Regions from separate parts of the Paenibacillus sp. W4I10 genome, predicted to be linked through region 1. Evidence: predicted binding sites of a transcription regulator. Region 1 holds the regulator's gene; each other region holds the start of a gene.

Evidence for each region. The regulator LexA, encoded in region 1, represses DNA repair genes until DNA is damaged. The targets are predictions, from matches to a motif close to CGAACATATGTTCG.
Region 2: the regulator LexA is predicted to act here: its motif matches at 1,876-1,889, upstream of addB (helicase-exonuclease AddAB subunit AddB).
Region 3: the regulator LexA is predicted to act here: its motif matches at 3,468-3,481, upstream of recA (recombinase RecA).

Annotation. Positions count from the first base shown of each region.
Region 1 is NZ_JAUSXX010000001.1:1,079,849-1,085,933, reverse strand. It holds gene QF049_RS04885 (ABC transporter permease) at 1-424, opposite strand, end outside; gene QF049_RS04880 (HAD family hydrolase) at 1,013-1,804, opposite strand; gene QF049_RS04875 (hypothetical protein) at 1,833-2,342, opposite strand; gene QF049_RS04870 (DUF896 domain-containing protein) at 2,469-2,678, opposite strand; gene QF049_RS04865 (LysM peptidoglycan-binding domain-containing protein) at 2,774-3,151, opposite strand; gene lexA (transcriptional repressor LexA) at 3,448-4,074, shown strand; gene QF049_RS04855 (aldehyde dehydrogenase) at 4,180-5,481, opposite strand.
Region 2 is NZ_JAUSXX010000001.1:247,338-253,422, reverse strand. It holds gene addB (helicase-exonuclease AddAB subunit AddB) at 1-1,811, opposite strand, end outside; gene QF049_RS01045 (class I SAM-dependent rRNA methyltransferase) at 2,037-3,413, opposite strand; gene QF049_RS01040 (Na/Pi cotransporter family protein) at 3,768-4,769, shown strand; gene QF049_RS01035 (NUDIX hydrolase) at 4,833-5,267, opposite strand; gene mtaB (tRNA (N(6)-L-threonylcarbamoyladenosine(37)-C(2))-methylthiotransferase MtaB) at 5,382-6,085, opposite strand, start outside.
Region 3 is NZ_JAUSXX010000001.1:2,679,562-2,685,646, forward strand. It holds gene rny (ribonuclease Y) at 1-994, opposite strand, end outside; gene QF049_RS11855 (regulatory protein RecX) at 1,305-2,042, opposite strand; gene recA (recombinase RecA) at 2,334-3,398, opposite strand; gene QF049_RS11865 (competence/damage-inducible protein A) at 3,642-4,898, opposite strand; gene pgsA (CDP-diacylglycerol--glycerol-3-phosphate 3-phosphatidyltransferase) at 5,006-5,593, opposite strand; gene QF049_RS11875 (YajQ family cyclic di-GMP-binding protein) at 5,914-6,085, opposite strand, start outside.

The DNA.
Region 1 (6,085 bases):
TCAGCTGCAGGATCATACCCGCAACGATAACGATGGACAGAAAATGAGGCAGATAAGACGCGGTCTGTACAAACTTTTTAAATCGTTTACTCTTCACTTCGTTAAGCATCAAAGCAAAAATAATTGGAACCGGGAATGTAAAGAGTAACGCAAGTCCGCCTAACATCAGCGTATTACCGAATACTCTCCAGAAGGTAGGGTCCTCAATAAACATTTTGAAGTATCTTAATCCAACCCACGTTTCTCCAAATATACTTCCCCCGGGAACAAAACGTCTGAACGCAATCACATTACCAATCATCGGCCCATATTTGAAAATAAGGAGATAAATGATGGGAAGGATTAATAGTGAATACAGCTGCCAGTCTTTGCGGAACAAAGTTGCTGCCGTTCGTAATCTGCTCTCTTTACGTAAAGATGTCATGGTTAACGTTGTTTTAGCGGTTTCCGACTCCATGTGTTTTCACTCCGATCCAGGACTTGATAAGTAAGAGTAATTCATGTACAATTCTCATCGTTTCTCCTCTTGTAGAAGACAACAACTCCTTTAACTTCACCCCCACTACGAAATAGATAATTGCTAAATGTAAGCGATATCAATTTGATGTATTATGTAGAATCACACAATCCAAGATGCTTCACATCATTAATTAGCACTTACTACGTGGTGTGATCTCCAAATCGAAAGAAGATTTTTCAAAATATTAAGCGCTTACAATCAATCAAAAACAATAAGCAATAACTCCCTGCTTCCATTTAATGAAGTCAGTCAAAAAGAAATTGCTTTAGGACAATCTAAATACTAGTCATACTAGTATGTTAGTTATATTCTAATCCAGCTTCCCTCTAATTTCAATAACTTTTAGTAAAAAAAATGGATATCTCTTTTAACAAGGTAATTTAGTCAACAAGCTCAAATAAAAAAACATTGGTAACTTCAAGAACGACATCATCGTTCATTGAAGCTTCCAATGTTTCAGGGTGCTGAGGAAAGATGTTATAGCTGATCTGCTTAGAAATTAGCAATAAGCTGATTTAATTCCGATAAATGCGTTATTTCATGGTCTGGCGCATACGTTTCATTGTTGGTCTTATGCTCACGGTTAATCCATACGGATTGGATGCCAGATGATAAAGCACCACGAATATCAGTCGTTAACTTGTCTCCAACCATCATGCTCTCTTCGGGTTTAACACCCAGTTTACTCAAAGCATGTTCAAATATCGACGGATCTGGTTTTCCTTTTCCGAAGTTACCCGAGATAATAATCTCATCAAAAAAAGGAGTTAATTCAGGTACACCATCCAACTTCTCTTGTTGCAAAGCAGGACAACCGTTTGTTAACAACAACAGTTTGTACTTTCCTTGTAACTGACGCAAGGTATCCATCGTTTCTTCGTATACATGAGGTCTGGATCTCCGTTCCACTCCAAACTGTGCGGCCAGTTGTTCAGCAAGATCATCCCGATCTATACCCAACTTCAACAAGCCACGACGCCAGGATTCTTTACGGTAAACTGGAGCAAGCTGTTCCAACTGACGGAACTCAGGTTGATCCCCACCAGTAAAGTTAGCCCAAAGACCTTCAAACGGATTGATTCCAATCATTTTAGTAAAAGGAAAGGTTTCATATGATTCATACAGTCCACGTGCCTCATTACGAACAGCTTCTTCAAGTTCTTCTGGTTTAACCCCAGTCTCTTGCGCTGCGATTAGACAAGTCTCATGAAAAGCTTCTCGAACACTACGCTCATCCCATAATAAAGTATCATCTAGGTCGAACAAAATCGCTTTTAACGCCATTCCGATCATCTACCCCTTTATGCAATAATTACTTTTCGACGGTTTCCACGGTGATCTGGTGTGCTTTTGCAAACTTCAGCAAACGTTCTGCAATCGCATCTGTATCGTAACGGTTCAATAACTTGGTGAACACCCATCTTTTCCCACGACTGTTATGTTCGATAACAACTGTACCTGGTTCAATTCTGAATTTGACAATATCGTCAACCCCAATTGAACGTTCACGATTACCCTTCGTCGTGATAATCCGATTACTGCTAATCTTGATGTATGGACGACGAAGCATGAAGATGACTGCCAAAAATACATAAAGCAACATGGTCACCCAGTCCCAAGTTGTCATTGGAGCTTGCACAAGAAACGTGCTCATAAACAGATACAAAAAGGCGAGACCTATCAAAAATATTGGGAACAACAAGCTGCGTCCCTTAAAGACTTCTTCACCTGGTGTACCAGTGATTGGTTGACCACTTTTTTTGCGTTGCTGATTTAACTGCTTGGAATTTTTCTTAACCGTTCTCTCGAACGAACGCGACATGTGAATCCCCCTTATGTGTCTTTGTATCAGGCTTACATAATTGCAAACCAACATTTCCCCCTATAAATTGCACACTCAAAATAACAGGAAGAAACCTAAATATCATAATGATATCATTAGGTTTCGTTAGTGTTTGAGTTTGCCTTGGTGGCCTTTGTCATTCTCATCATCAACAATCTCAATGGTATCCAGTTGTTGTCTGAAATTGCTGCGAATATTGCTCAAATAAATCTCTCTTAGCTCGGCACGTTCAGCAAGTTCTTCCTCCGACAATCCAGTGGACTTTTGCTTACGAGCCAATTCGTTAATGCGTGCTACCAGACTATCTATATCCAAGCTTGTCCCCTCCAAAAATACAAAGTCATATTAACTTTGCCATTATAAAGGCAGCTTGTCAAGCTGACACGCGTTAACACTCATTGATGTGCATTTTATTCTGCAAATTGCGGTAGAGTTAGTACTTGCCCCACTTGGATGGAAGTCGATTGAAGTTGATTCACTTTCTTAATTGCTTCTATATAAATACGTGTATCCATATTCGTCGGTTTATGTTCCAAAGAAATACTCCATAATGTTTCCCCTTGTGCAACGGCTATCTTTCCTCCAGGTAGAACATCATTCTCATTGCCAGCAAATACAGTTAAAACAGTGCTGCATCCAATAAATATAATCAAAGAGGTAATGGCTACCTTTAACATCCATGAAGAAATCTTGAAGCGCGCTAAAACCTTCTTGTAGTTCCCTATTTTAGACTTCACCAGTTCCGAATTCATTGGTTCATAAATGCTTTGATAAGTAGAATATCTCATTAAATACCCGCCTCCAAACGTTTGTTCCTATCTGTTGAAATCAATATAACACGAACACTTGTTTTGTTCAATAGATTTTTAGAACAATTGTTCGCTTCTTTTTTGAAGGAGAAATTTCTTATTTCACTTCCTTTTGCAAAGCATTTGCAGTATTATGCTCTGACTTTTGGACAATTTCTGTTCTATAAGTTAAAAAACACTGATTTAATGCTATTTTATTTAGAACTTATGTTTGTACGAACGGAGGTTCTATGTTATAATTTTCCCAAACGTTACTAAAATGGGGTTGATACGGTATGTCGAAGATATCCAGCAGGCAGCAGGCTATTCTGGAGTTTATACGAAATGAAGTCCGGTTGAAGGGGTATCCTCCTTCCGTACGGGAAATTGGTGAAGCTGTTGGACTTGCTTCCAGCTCAACAGTACATGGACATTTGGATCGTTTGGAGAAAAAAGGTTTGATCCGACGTGACCCTACCAAGCCAAGAGCCATTGAGCTTTTGAGCCAGGAAGAATCTGAGCATTCTCATCAATTTGCTCATAGCGTTGCACGTATTCCTGTTGTTGGTAAGGTTACAGCCGGGGTTCCAATCACTGCAACCGAGAACATTGAAGACTATTTCCCTCTTCCTACACATTATGTAGGCGAACAAAAAGTGTTTATGCTTTCAGTAGTGGGAGATAGTATGGTGGAAGCTGGAATCGTTAATGGAGATTACGTTATTGTCCGTCAACAGCAAACTGCTGATAACGGTGATATCGTCGTTGCAATGACTGAAGACGATGAAGCTACAGTGAAAACGTTCTATAAAGAGAAAGATCATATTCGCCTTCAACCGGAGAATGCGACCTTCGAACCTTTACGTTTGAAACATGTTAGTATTCTGGGTAAAGTCATTGGCCTTTTCCGAGATATTCATTAATATTTAACTTGAGTAACAAAACTAGATGTAATGAAATACGAAAGAGGTTGTCCTGATCAACAGGACAACCTCTTTTTTTCATGTTTATGTTATTTTTGCGGCTAATTATTCACTGCGTTTCAGAACACTCTTGTGATGCGAGAACACATCAAAGCTCTGTTGACCGTGATATGAGCCCATACCGCTCTCTCCGACACCACCAAACGGGAGATAGTGTGAAGTCATATGAGAAAGTGTGTCATTAATACATCCCCCACCGAAGGATACTTGATTCAGAACCTGATCCTGCAGTTGCTCATCCTGTGTGAAGAGATATAGCGCCAATGGTTTTGGCCGGCGAACAATCTCATCCAGCATAGGATTCAGGTCACTGTACGTAAACACAGGAAGAATTGGACCGAAGATCTCTTCTTGCATCACAGCTGATTCCCAGTTCACATCGCCAAGTACAGTCGGCTCAATGAGCAACTGCTCACGTACAGAACGTCCACCAATCAGCGTTTTGCCATCTGTGAGGAATCCCGACAACCGATCAAAGTTACGCGCATTGACAATGTGCGGGAAATCAGCATTCTGTAACACATCATCCCCAAATTTATCTTTGATCTCTGCGCCAATCAGACTAATCAATTCATCATGAACTTGTTCATGCACAAGCAAGTAATCCGGAGCAACGCAAGTTTGCCCTGCATTCAGGAACTTACCACGAACAATACGCTGGGCCACCAGCTTCAGATCTGCATCACTATGGACAATAGCAGGACTCTTACCACCCAACTCAAGAGTTACAGGAGTCAAGTGCTCCGCAGCTGCCTTCATCACAATGCGACCAACACCTGTGCTGCCTGTGAAGAAAATATAATCAAACTTCTCTTTCAACAATGCTGTACTGGCCTCAACTTCTCCTTCCTTAACCGCAATATACTCCTGAGGGAAGATCTCCTGAATCAGATCATACGTCAGACGAGATACGGCTGGTGTTAATTCAGAAGGCTTGATAACTGCACAGTTACCGGCTGCAATTGCTCCAATCAGTGGGCCAAAGGCCAGTTGGAACGGATAATTCCAAGGTGCAATAATAAGCGCCACTCCGTATGGTTCCGGGTAAATGGTACTCACCCCATCCGGCATAGCCGAATTGGTTGGGACTTGTTTGGGTGCAGCCCATTCCTGCAGGTGTTCTAATGCAAAATCCAGTTCACCCAGAACAATGCGAATTTCGGAACCGTAAGCTTCCGCCTCAGATTTGTTCAGATCAGCCCGAAGTGCATCTTGAATCCGTTGCTGATACTTTTCAATTCCTTTTCTAAGCTGTTGCAGCGCATTAATCCGATACTCGATATTTTTAGTTTGTCCTGTATAAAAAAATGTACGTTGTTCTGTCACTAGTTGTTTTGCCTGATCCATAATAACATCTCCAATTAATTATTTAAAATTAAATTGCATAAAATTTAATTAAAAGTATACCTCTTTTATATGAAACTTTCAACATATAGTTGAAACATTGATTTGAAACTATCTGAAATTTGGTAGAAGTTTTAAGATATGAGAAAGCTACTATTCTTTTTAATGCAAGTATCCATTGATTATAGCGAATTATTGGTATTATTAGAATTCATCTTTATTTCCACAGAAGATTATATGTACTGAGATCTGAAGAGATGAATGTCGCCTTGTAGATCTTACGCATTCAATGTCAACATCTGCCAACATATGTCCTAATTGCGGGTAACTTCGCGGACGAGGAGAAGTGGTTTCTCTAATTCAATGATTTGTGGTTTTATCCTTGGGTTTGTTTGCATAGTAAACAAAGGAGCCGGTGAAGATGGCTCCTATTTTTGCACCCTATACTTGAATGTATCACGAAAGTTTCTCTTTCCCATGTTCTTAATGGATACTGTGCGCTACGCTTCTACTACTCCTCCATAGTCAATGTTTTAGTACATACCAGATAGATACCCGAACCTACATAAGGCTACCGGGAGGAAATCATCTTTTATAATAATGTCTT
Region 2 (6,085 bases), 830 kb from region 1:
TATTTGATGTCCTGAAGGCGTGTACGGTCCATGGAACCGCCCAATACCTGATCAAGTGCTGGTGGTACCAGACCCAGCTTCAGTTCCGTCAATCCGGTCTCAATCATCCCGGCAAACAGAGTGATATCCAGCCGTTCATTCCCCATCATATCGACCATCTGATCCAATAAATCCAGCACAGCTCCCCACATCTGCCGATGTTCTCTCGACCGTTCCGGGTCACCTTGAGCCTTAGCTTCAGCAGACATGTTCTCCAGCTTCCATGGGATCTCAGCATCTTCCAGCAGTCTGTATAGTGCCTCGCACTGGGCTTTGGCTGTCTTTGCCTTTTTCATTCGTTTCTCAAAAACACCCAAGGAATCTGTAATGACCGTTCGGCAGCTCTCCATTAGAGAAAGCATCTGGTCCCGTCCTCGACTACGGCCATCCTCACCGTTGTCTTCCAGGGACAGGCTTGGTACATACTTCCATGGTTTACCGTCAGTCCAGCGATACCCATGGATACCACAAGCCAGTACATAATTCTCAAGCTGGTCCATATCTTCACGAGTGATGGCACCATCACGCGGAAGCAGCAGATCCGTTTTGACACAGCGAAATACATCCTCGTAACGCCAGTGGCGCCGAACAATATCCAGTGCGGAACGGATAAACTCGGATAATGGATGATGAAGTTCATTTCTTCTGCGGTCCAGAAAGACGGGTACGTCATAATCCCTGAATAGAGGTTCAGCTATATCAGCGTAGGTATCCAACTGACGAACAAGTACCGCCATATCCCGATAACGCGCACCTTCGTTTTGTGCCAGGCGCCGCATCTCACGCAGTGCCCCCTCCATCTCAGCTCGTCGGTTCTCCGCTGCAACCAGTCGGATTCCGGAATCAAGGCCTTCACTTTTCCAACGAATTCGGCGGTCGAAACCTGCCTCCAGATGAGCAAGTCCCGGACGATCCTTGTATCTCGGTGGAATCTCCGAATCTAGCACGGTTATATCGCTCCGTATACCCAGTTCGTCAGCCATCCCTTTCAGGCGCGCATAGGCACTTGCCGTTGGATAGAACAGTTCCAGTTCTCCAGGCAGTGCTCCGTGATCATAAGGACGATCCAATGTCAGTGCAATCGTCACGGAAGAGGACTGCAACATCAATCGACCAATCACACTCATCTCCTGTGGCGTGAATCCCTGAAAACCATCAATCCAGATCTGGGCATCCTGCAGCAATGCACTTTCCGACAAACGATCTGTCAGCTCGGTCAACGTGTCTTCATCATCAATATATAAATTGGTCAGTTCCTGTTCATAGTCACGATATATCAGATTCAAGTCATGCAACTTGTCCTCCAGAATTGGCGAAGTGGATGAGGTATTCCCTCCAGACAGCCCTTCTTCCAGCAATGATGGATCAACTTCATAACGTTTAAATTCACTATATAAGTCATTTAATTCGCCTATAAAACCCAGCTGGCTGCCGGATGCGCCAAACAGCTTTAATTCTTCCTTACGACGCTGGATTACTTTATAGAGCAGCATCTTTTTGCCTTCGGCTCCGATCGGAATACGAGCAGAACCACCTGCTTCCTGCATTACACGATAGGCTAAACGGCGAAAGCCGAGCACTTCTGCACGCATCGTACCTTTAATTGCTCCAGAAGACACCAATGCCTGCTCTGTTCGAAAAGAACTCTGTTCGGGAACGAGTAAAATCAAAGGTGTGCCTTGCGGTTCTTGTTGAAGCAGGGATGTAATTTCCCGGGTAATCAGCGAGCTTTTGCCGCTGCCTGCCCGGCCAATAACAAAACGAACGGACATGTCTAATCCTCCAAACCACACGTACAAGATTTTAATTCCCAGTATAACATATCTGACTTGGTTCGGAACATACGTTTGCCACTATCCGGTAAAACCGGAGATCATCTCCGTTAACACGGCAAAAAGCCCGCAGCTGTTCACACTGTGGACTTCTAACCGAAAGTATCATTCATTTAAACTTCACTTTATTTCACGAAGGATTAAAACAAGTAAAAAGAGACTCCTCTAATTCTTTTTACTACGCACTTCGAAAATAGCAAATTTCAGGTAATGTCCTTCATCCACGCCCAAAATTTGCGGGTGATCCTTACCGGCTGCCTTCCAGTCGATTAGACGCAGTACTTTGCCTGCATCTTCTGCTGCATCGGCAATCGTGTCCAAGAAAAGGTCAGGACGCATGTGATACGAACAGCTGGCTGTTACCAAATATCCGCCCTCATTAACCAGTTTCATTCCTTGCAGGTTGATATCCTTATATCCACGGCATGCACCTTTAACTGCTGATTTCGTTTTGGCAAATGCAGGAGGATCAAGGATGACTACATCAAATGTTTTACCGCCAGCTGCCAGCGCTTTGGATGTATCCACTTTCTGTTCGCCTGCACGCGCACGTGCGGTACGTTCATCCAGCCCCTTCACTTGTTCACGCAAGTACTGAAATGCATCAGCAACTACGAATTCGACCCGGTCGGTGAAGCCGTTCAGCTCCACATTTGTTCGTGCACTCTCAATGGCATGCTCCGAAATATCAAGACAAGTCACTTTTTTGGCTCCATACTTGCAAGCATTCAACGTAAAGCTTCCCGTGTGTGAGAAACACTCCAGTACGGTGGCACCGTCCCAATAAGGGAATGTAACTACCTTACCGCTTTTATTCACAGGCAACAGCTGCTCTGTGCCATCCTGCTCGGTCGTTTGTAGTGTGATTCCACTCTTGTAGCCCCAACCCTTCATGAGCGGTTCGATGGCAGCACGATTCTCGCGTTGGTCGAAGAAGTAACCTGTCTTCTGCCCTTCCACAATATCCACTTTAATGAGTAATCCATTTTCTGTAACTGTGACATGCCGTGGGCACTCTCCGTACAGTGGACCTTTGGTCTGCTCCAAACCTTCGAGTTCACGAATCGGGACATCACTGCGCTCATATATACCTTCCGGCTGCATCACTTCAATGAGTGCTTGTACAATGGCTTCACGGCAACGATCCATACCAAGTGTAAGCAACTGTACAACGAGGATGCTGCCGAACCGGTCAACGATCAATCCTGGCAGAAAATCAGCTTCGCCATAAACGAGACGGTATGCCTCTCCATCCCGGATAAAACGTTCCCGATGACGCAAGCAATCGCGGAAACGCGCTGCAAAGAACGCCGTATCCATCTGTTCAGACTCCAGCGGTTGATACGCTACAACTCTTACATTGATCTGAGATGCGGGATTGTAATATCCTGTCGCCAGATAGCGACCTTGATGATTCAATACATTGACCAGATCTCCCGGCTCAGGGTTTCCGTCAACAGAGGCAATTTCGTTGTTAAATATCCATGGATGTGCATGTTCAAGCCGCTTTTTGCGACTGCGTTCGAGTGTAACTGATGGCAAGGTAGATCCACTTCCTTTAATTTAATAGTTCGAAAGATAGGTTTGGTGCGGCGCGTAGGTGGCGTTTCGGTTACGAATCGATCTTCCGATCGCTGTTGTCTCCAGATTTTTTTGATTCCCTTTCTTAAAGGGAAAATCCGGAGACAAAGGCGCACGCTTCGCTTCTTCAGATTCGATTTCGTCCCCTCCACTACGCTTGCACGAATCAAAGTATCTTTCGAATTGGGGTGCGGCAATTGAAATACTTGAATTGTGGGAGGCTGGCTTCCTCTGAATTCCTTTAGGCTTGTCATGGTTGTCTTTTCTTACTCATAGGATGAGTTAAGGAACCCGGACGGAAGGAATGATGTTTCTATGTTTAGAGATGTGATATTGCCCCTACTATATGGGCTTATTATCTTTTTTGGTGGCATGAAGCTTATGGAAACGGCCTTGCAGCGCATGGCTGGGCCCATGTTGGAAAGTTGGCTCAATCGCGCCACCTCTGCTCCATGGAAAGGCATGGCCTTCAGTGCGGGCGCAACGGCTCTGTTACAGAGCAGTACTGCAGTCACAGTACTCACCATTGGACTGGCTAATGCCAGATTAATTACCTATGGGCGGACACTCGGCATCATCCTCGGCACGAACATCGGGACATGTCTGACGACGGAGCTGGTGGGACTGCAGATCGGACGTGCTTCCCTGCCGTTGCTTGTCCTGTCGCTGACGGGCTGGGCCATGTTTGTTGTACTTGGTGAACGCAATCTGGCCGCTCCTGAACGTACACGCCAGACTCTGTTTAACATCCAGTACAGCTTCCTCGCAGCTGCGGGATTTGCACTTGTTATGACAGGCATTCAGGTGATGCAATCCATTGCCTTACCCTTGCGGAGCATGGGCGTATTTCAATGGTTTCTCGACCGCTCGGCCGACAGCTTGTGGTGGGGCTTCCTGGCAGGTGCCTGTCTGACAGCGCTCATTCACAGCAGCGCAGCTGTCATTAGCATGGCGATTACGCTCGCAGCCACAGGGGTATTGCCTGTGGAGATCGGCATCGCCATTGTGATCGGGTCCAACGTGGGGACCTGCATCACCGCTGTGATCGCTGCCGCGGGTGGAGCATCCGCAGGCAAGTTTGTCGCAGCTTCCCATGTTATATTAAACATTGCGGGAGCACTGCTCTTTATGCCGCTGATCGGCCAGCTGCATGCAGCTTCGGTCTGGCTGTCAGCGGACAACGGGGCACAGATTGCGCATGCCCAGACCCTTTTTAACATCACCAGTTCACTGCTTGCTTTACCGTTCTGTTACTTGCCAATCTGGCACAAAAAACCACCGGTCCACGCCCCCGCGGCGAAGTCACCCGTGGCTTGATGATCTGCTTATCAGACCCACAGAGCGCGCGGGCTAACTGACTCGAACCAGAACTATAATGCGTTATACGTTAATGCCTAACTTGTTCAGGGCTACACGCAAGATATCATCGTTATTATCATATCCGCTCTGCTGCTGTAAGGACCATGCTTCTTCCGGAGCATACCAATCCACACCCTTGATTTCTTCAATCTGAGGCTGCAGATCTCCACTCTCGGCTTCAACGAGATAATAATGAACTTCCTTGTCCACCGGGCCAAAATCTGCATGTTGGTACGTGTAAGCAATGATATCAACCGGTTCTACAATGCGACCCACCATACCTGTCTCTTCCAAAATCTCGCGCAGTGCCGTCTGTTCGATTGTTTCTCCATCTTCCATTTTGCCCTTGGCGAGAGTTGTTTTACCATAACGATCTACGATAAGCTGAATTTGAAGACCCCCGTCTTCCCCTGTTCTATAAACAACTCCGCCTGCTGAAATTTCTTTTTTGTTCATCGTGCTCTCCCCCATCAACTTCGATATCTTTATCTTATTTTTTTGCAAAAGAAGGACCTCATCTCCCCGGGTAAGCTCCCCAAGGAAATGAAATCCTTGTTTCTGACGCCTCGATCACATCGCGGCGGACTTAAGATTCTCTTCCAACACCCGTACCAGCGTAGCCTGACTCTCGTTGACGCCGGCTTCAACCACTTTGACTCGGCACACTTTACCGACCATATCCATCGTTCCGTCAAAGACCAGTTGAATGTAGTTGTCGCTATAACCGTGCAGTTTGCCACTTCCCTCGCGGCCTTTGGCTTCACCTTCGGGAATAACATCCAGTACCTGTCCGACAAACTGCTCAGCGTACTCCAGCTGCATCTGCTCAGACAAGTCAATCAGTTCATGCACACGTGCATTTTTGACCTCTTCGTCCACCTGATCTTCCATTCGTGCTGCTGGCGTACCCGTACGCTTGGAATAAGGGAATACATGCATTTCGGAGAAACCGATCTTCCTCATCAGCTCATAGCCATTACGATACATCTCATCGGTCTCACCCGGAAATCCAACAATAATGTCTGTTGTAATCGCCACATCCGGCATCGCTTCCCGAATGCGAAGCATCTTATTATAAAACTCTTCTGTCGTATATTTGCGGCGCATGCGTTTCAACACCGTATCATCACCCGCTTGCAGCGGAATATGGAAGTGACGAACAAGTTTGTCTGAACGTTTGATCACGTCGAGCATACGGTCGTCAATCTGACTGGCTTCAATCGAGCTGATTCGAATACGCTCCAATCCCTCTACCTTATCCAAATCCCACAGCA
Region 3 (6,085 bases), 1.6 Mb from region 1:
GTTTCAAGACGTTCTGACCGTAACTTGTACGGAACTTCAACCGGCCCAAAATTTTGATCAGATCCGGATGCAGACCATGCACGCCCACTTCAAAGGTAGCTTGCTCACCGTATTCACGGATGCGCTCATCCACTTCTTTGCGGGATTTCTCAACCATCTCTTCAATCCGCGCCGGGTGAATACGTCCATCAGCCACCAGTTTCTCCAGGGCAGTACGGGCGATTTCACGGCGAATCGGGTCAAAGCCCGACAGAATAACAGCTTCTGGCGTATCATCGATAATGAGGTCAATCCCTGTAAGGGTTTCAAGCGCACGGATGTTACGTCCTTCACGACCGATAATCCGGCCTTTCATTTCTTCATTTGGCAGGGTAACAACAGATACCGTTGTTTCCGCCACGTGGTCAGCCGCACAGCGTTGGATGGCGAGTGTAATAATCTCGCGGGACTTTTTGTCCGCTTCTTCCTTCGCTTGTTGTTCAATGTCCTTGATCATTTGAGCCGTCTCATGACGAACTTCCTGTTCTACGTTGGACAGTATGATACTGCGTGCGTCTTCCATGGTGAGGTTGGATATACGTTCCAACTCTGTCACCTGGTTTTTGTAAATCATTTCGATCTGCTGCTGAGTCTCATCAATTCGTTTCTCTTTGTTAGCCACTTGCTCTTCTTTACGTTCGAGTGATTCCAATTTTTTATCCAGCGACTCTTCTTTTTGCAACAATCGTCTTTCTTGTCGTTGAATTTCATTCCGACGTTCACGAGTGTCTTTTTCAGCTTCAGCACGAATGCGATGGATTTCATCCTTCGCTTCCAGCACCGTTTCTTTCTTCAGTGCCTCTGCCTCTTTCTTCGCGTTCTCCACGATTTGTACGGCAGCTTGTTCCGCACTAGAGATTTTAGCCTCTGCAAGAGATTTGCGAATAAAATACCCTACTCCGAACCCAATGATTAGCGCGGCCACAACGAGAGCGATCGTGATTGCAGGATTCATACTGTTCACCTCCTCGTTGGTTCCTCCAAGGCATTCCTTGGGTCAATTTGCAGTTTTCAAACCTTACATATGTTTGGGAATAACGAATACTCACGGCGATCCCCCGCCGATTTTCATTTCACATGTACATGTTTCCACGTACTATTCACTGTTTCCAGCGAACCCATAATTAAGAATGGTATAAATCTTAAGAAACCGAAACCGCTTTTTTGGAAGGAAAAAGGGTTGTCCATTTCTTACAGACTCATGTCCATTTTAGTATTTGACGAAAGAAATTGTCAAGAGAATGCAGTATAGAGACTCTGGTCTGCTAATCCCATAACAACGCTTCGTCATCTTCAGGGTCCCCAGCCTCATCTTCTTCAATTAAACAATTCACGACCCGGCGCACCATATCCATTGAAAAACCACGTCTCATTAGGAAGGGAAGCGTTTTATTTTTCTTCTCTTTGACGTCCCCTTTGACCTGATTCCATTTTTTGCGTCCGGCACTCAAAGCAGTCTCAAATTCCGCATCTGTACTAATACCTTCTAGTGCCTCAACAATGAGATCATTGGCAATGCCCTTTTGACGCAGCTCTTGCCTTATCCACAGTTTTCCCTTCCGCTTGCCCTCCATACGCTGTCTTGTCCATTCCTTCGCAAATAGATCGTCATCCACTAACTTCTCCTGCTCAAGTCGATCCAGCGTCTCTTCAATTAATGGCGCAGCAAACTCCTTCTGACGAAGTTTCTGACTTAATTCATGGCGCGTACGTGGCTTATGCTCCAAAAAGCGCAGAGACTGTGCATACGTCCGCTGTCGCTCGTCAGCTACAATGATTTCTTCCAGATCCTTCTTCATAAACGTATTGCCTTGAGTCATCCTGTATTTAATCATCACATCTTCAAGAACCGTAATAGAGTGGATGCCAAAAGTGATTCGATAACGAGCTTGCCTGCTCTTCGTTCGTTCTACACGTGTAATAATAAGTTCTTCGTTGTCCGGAAATTGGGATAGGCCGTCCTGTTCTGCTTCTTCATATAAATCCTCGTCATGTTGATCCATTCTGGTCTCCCCTTTCATAACATTTTCATTCTGACTACGCCAAACACATCTTCACATAAGACAAAGAACACTAATAATACAAAAGACCGGGAACTCAGCCCGGCCTTTACTCCACAGTTAGCGTGCTAACAGCCCCTGTCCCAATGGACAGGGGCTGTTAGCACAGCACGAGAACTCCCACTACAATCCATTATCCAGATTGATCCAAGCTCAAGCTCAATCAGATAAGTTTACGGAGTCCAGAGGGCAACGTCCTCCGGTCCCTCCCCACAAGGGGAGGGTTTTGGGACATTACTCGTTGATTTCAAACAATTCTTGTTCTTCTGCTGCTTCTTTTTGTTGCTCTTCACTAGTTGGCGCAGGAACTGCAGTAGTCAAGTTACTTGCTACACGAATTTTTTGTTCAATGATTTCAGCAATATCTTTATGCTCTTTCATGAACTGCTTTGCGTTCTCACGGCCTTGTCCTAAACGTTCGCCTTCGTATGAGTACCATGCACCACTTTTATTAACGATGTCCAGCTCTGTACCAATGTCAATGATACTGCCTTCTCTCGAGATACCCTCACCATACATGATATCCACTTCCGCTTGTTTAAACGGAGGTGCTACTTTGTTTTTCACGACTTTAATACGAGTACGGTTACCAATCATGTCATTGCCTGATTTGATACTCTCAATACGACGCACATCCAGACGTACTGTGGAATAAAACTTCAGAGCACGACCACCAGGTGTTGTTTCCGGGTTACCAAACATAACGCCGACTTTCTCACGAAGCTGGTTGATGAAGATTGCGATTGTTTTGGATTTGCTGATTGCACCAGACAATTTACGCAGCGCCTGAGACATCAAACGCGCTTGCAAACCTACGTGTGAATCACCCATTTCGCCTTCAATCTCTGCTTTTGGTACCAATGCGGCTACAGAGTCAATAACAACGATATCTACTGCACCACTGCGCACAAGAGCTTCTGCAATTTCCAGCCCTTGCTCACCCGTATCTGGCTGAGATAGAAGCAATTCGTCAATGTTAACACCCAATTTGCTTGCATATTGAGGATCAAGAGCATGCTCGGCATCGATAAATGCTGCTTGTCCACCAACGCGTTGTACTTCAGCAATCGCATGCAATGCGACAGTTGTTTTACCCGAAGACTCAGGTCCATATATTTCAACAATACGGCCTTTAGGCAAGCCGCCTGTTCCTAATGCAATATCCAAAGCCAAGGAACCACTGGGAATAATTTCCACATTCATATGAGTGGACTCACCCAGTTTCATGATGGATCCTTTACCAAATTGCTTCTCTATTTGACGGAGCGCCATATCAAGCGCGGCACGACGGTCTGACAATAAGCTCACACCCTTTACTGTTTATAAGATAATGATACCTTGTTTTAACACGTTTGCCAAGCTTTTTTTCGAACATACATTCGTTTTTTTTGTAAAGGCCGAGGCGCCTCTTCCTCAAGGAAACTTTCCATTAAACAGAAAAAAGAACCGTAAACAAGGCTGTAAAGCCTAATTCTACGGTTCTTCCGTCTTCCTTAATTATACTTGCTTGGAACTGTAAATGCAATCGAAGCTATTAACTAATCAATCCATCGCCACAAGTTTTTGCCATAAGCGATAGAGAATCGCTTTGGCTGAACGAATGCGAACCGTCTCGCGATTACCATTAATACGCAGCTCATGAATTTCCGTCTCTTTTCCACGTTCAGCAAGAGCGATGAAGACAAGCCCGGGTGGTTTGCGTTCCGAATATCCCGGTCCAGCTACACCGGTAACAGCCAGGCCAAAATCAGCATCGCCAATCATGCGGATCTGCTCAGCAAGCACTTTTGCAACCTCAGGACTTACCGCCCCAGGTGCATCTTCACCTTCCAGATAATCATGAGGCACATTCAGCAGCTTTTCTTTAATTTCATTGGAGTAACAAACAATTCCACCTTTGAGCATTGATGCGCTTCCGGGTACAGAGGTCAGACTTTGCATGACAAGCCCTCCTGTACAGCTCTCAGCAGCGCTGAGCGTCAGCCCCATGTCAGACATCATGGTTACAATCGTGTACTCTATAGGCACATCCTCGTTCGCGTAGAGATGTTCTGTCAAACGCTCCCGAATCTGAACCTCCATCGCATCCAGCTTCAGCTTCGCCTCTCCCTCACTCGCAGCCTTTGTGGAGACACGTACCGTAACTTCGCCTTCGCTCGCGTAAGGAGCAATCGTAGGGTCTGTCTGCGCATCAATCAGATCCAATAGTCGATCTTCCAAAGCAGATTCACCAATACCTGCGAATTTGAGCATTCGGGAATAGATCGGCATCTCTTCTGTAAGTACATGCTGGAACAGCCAAGGTTTGACTTCCTGTTCAAACATTGGAATCAGCTCTTTAGGTGGTCCAGGCATCACAACATAATATTTGTCATTGTCAGAAATCGCATTTCCTGCCGCAAGGCCCGTTTCATTGGCCAGAGGTGTTCCGCCATCAATAACGATCGCCTGACGTCGGTTATTCTCTGTCATGTCCACATTACGATCTCTGAAAAAGCTCTCAATTTTGTCCATTGCCATTCGATCTGTATGCAGTTTTCGGTTAAGAACAGCTGCGAGCGCATCCTTGGTCAGATCATCTTGGGTAGGTCCGATGCCACCGGAAAATAAAATAACGTCTGCACGGCTCTGCGCAATGCGAATAGCTTCACTAAGTCGGTTCAGGTTATCCCCAACCACCGTTTGGAAATATACATCGATCCCCATCGCAGCCAATTCACGGGATAGGTATCTGGCATTGGTATTGACGATTTGTCCAAGCAGCAACTCTGTGCCAACTGCAATGATTTCTGCCTTCATTGAGCATCCTCCTATACACGTGGTGAGTGATCAAAGGGCAATAGGATAATTTCCTATTGCCCCTGACCCAATGCTTCCTTCATGATTACCCATTTAAGAACAAACCATTATGCTTTTGTTAAATGAAGCAAATTTTTGTTTTTGATAAAGTAATCGATACCCGACCAGATGGTAATAAGCGCTGCTGCCCATACCGCAATAATATCGACGTGAATACCCGTGTATGAAAACGGGAAATTGTTCAACAGCAACAGCACAATCGCCACAATCTGCACTACAGTCTTCAGCTTGCCCCAAGCACTGGCGGCAACAACCGAACCATCAAGCAATGCAATTTGACGCAAGCCGGTAACTGCGAATTCACGACTAATAATAACAACTGCAATCCAGGAATCCAGCTTGCCCATCTCCACAAGCGAGATCAATACTGCAGTAACCAGCAGCTTGTCTGCGAGTGGATCGAGCAGTTTCCCCAGATTGGTAACCATGTTATTTTTCCGCGCAAGGTATCCGTCAATTCCATCTGTGCTTGCGGCGATGATAAAAATAACAGCAGCAATCAGTTGATTATACGGAAGCGAAAAGCTTCCAAGCTGCAACGGCTCTGGATAAAATGGAAAATCCACGAGCAGGAACACCATCAAAAAAGGGATTAAGCAAATTCGTGCAAGCGTAATCCGGTTGGGTAAATTCACAAGACGCCCTCCCTCATATCCTCCATTACTCCAAACAATCATCATAATCCCGTTATCATCATCCGGAACATGAAATGTACAGTTTCAATGTCAATCCAGATTAACATGATCCCACTATGTAGAAACGCAAAAAATAAAGTCAACCGCTCAAAAGCAAAACCGCTTTAAACGTTCCGGTGACTTCCAGAAGATGTACTGCTTTTCACAAAGTCAGCAAACGATGAGGACTGGACTTGATGCTTGACTGCCAGCAATGCACACTTAGTATAATATACGCCCAATACCGTGTCAAAAAACACTTTAGCTACAAAAAGACCATATTACTTAAAATTTGTATATTGCAAATCCAGAGGTAGGTTAGCACCATTTAGCAGCTGCATGACAGCTTGCAAATCATTTTTACTCTTACCAGTTACCCGCAGCTGGTCTCCCTGAATCTGACTCTTCACTTTCATCTTGGAGTCCCGAATAAGAATATTGATTTTCTTGGCG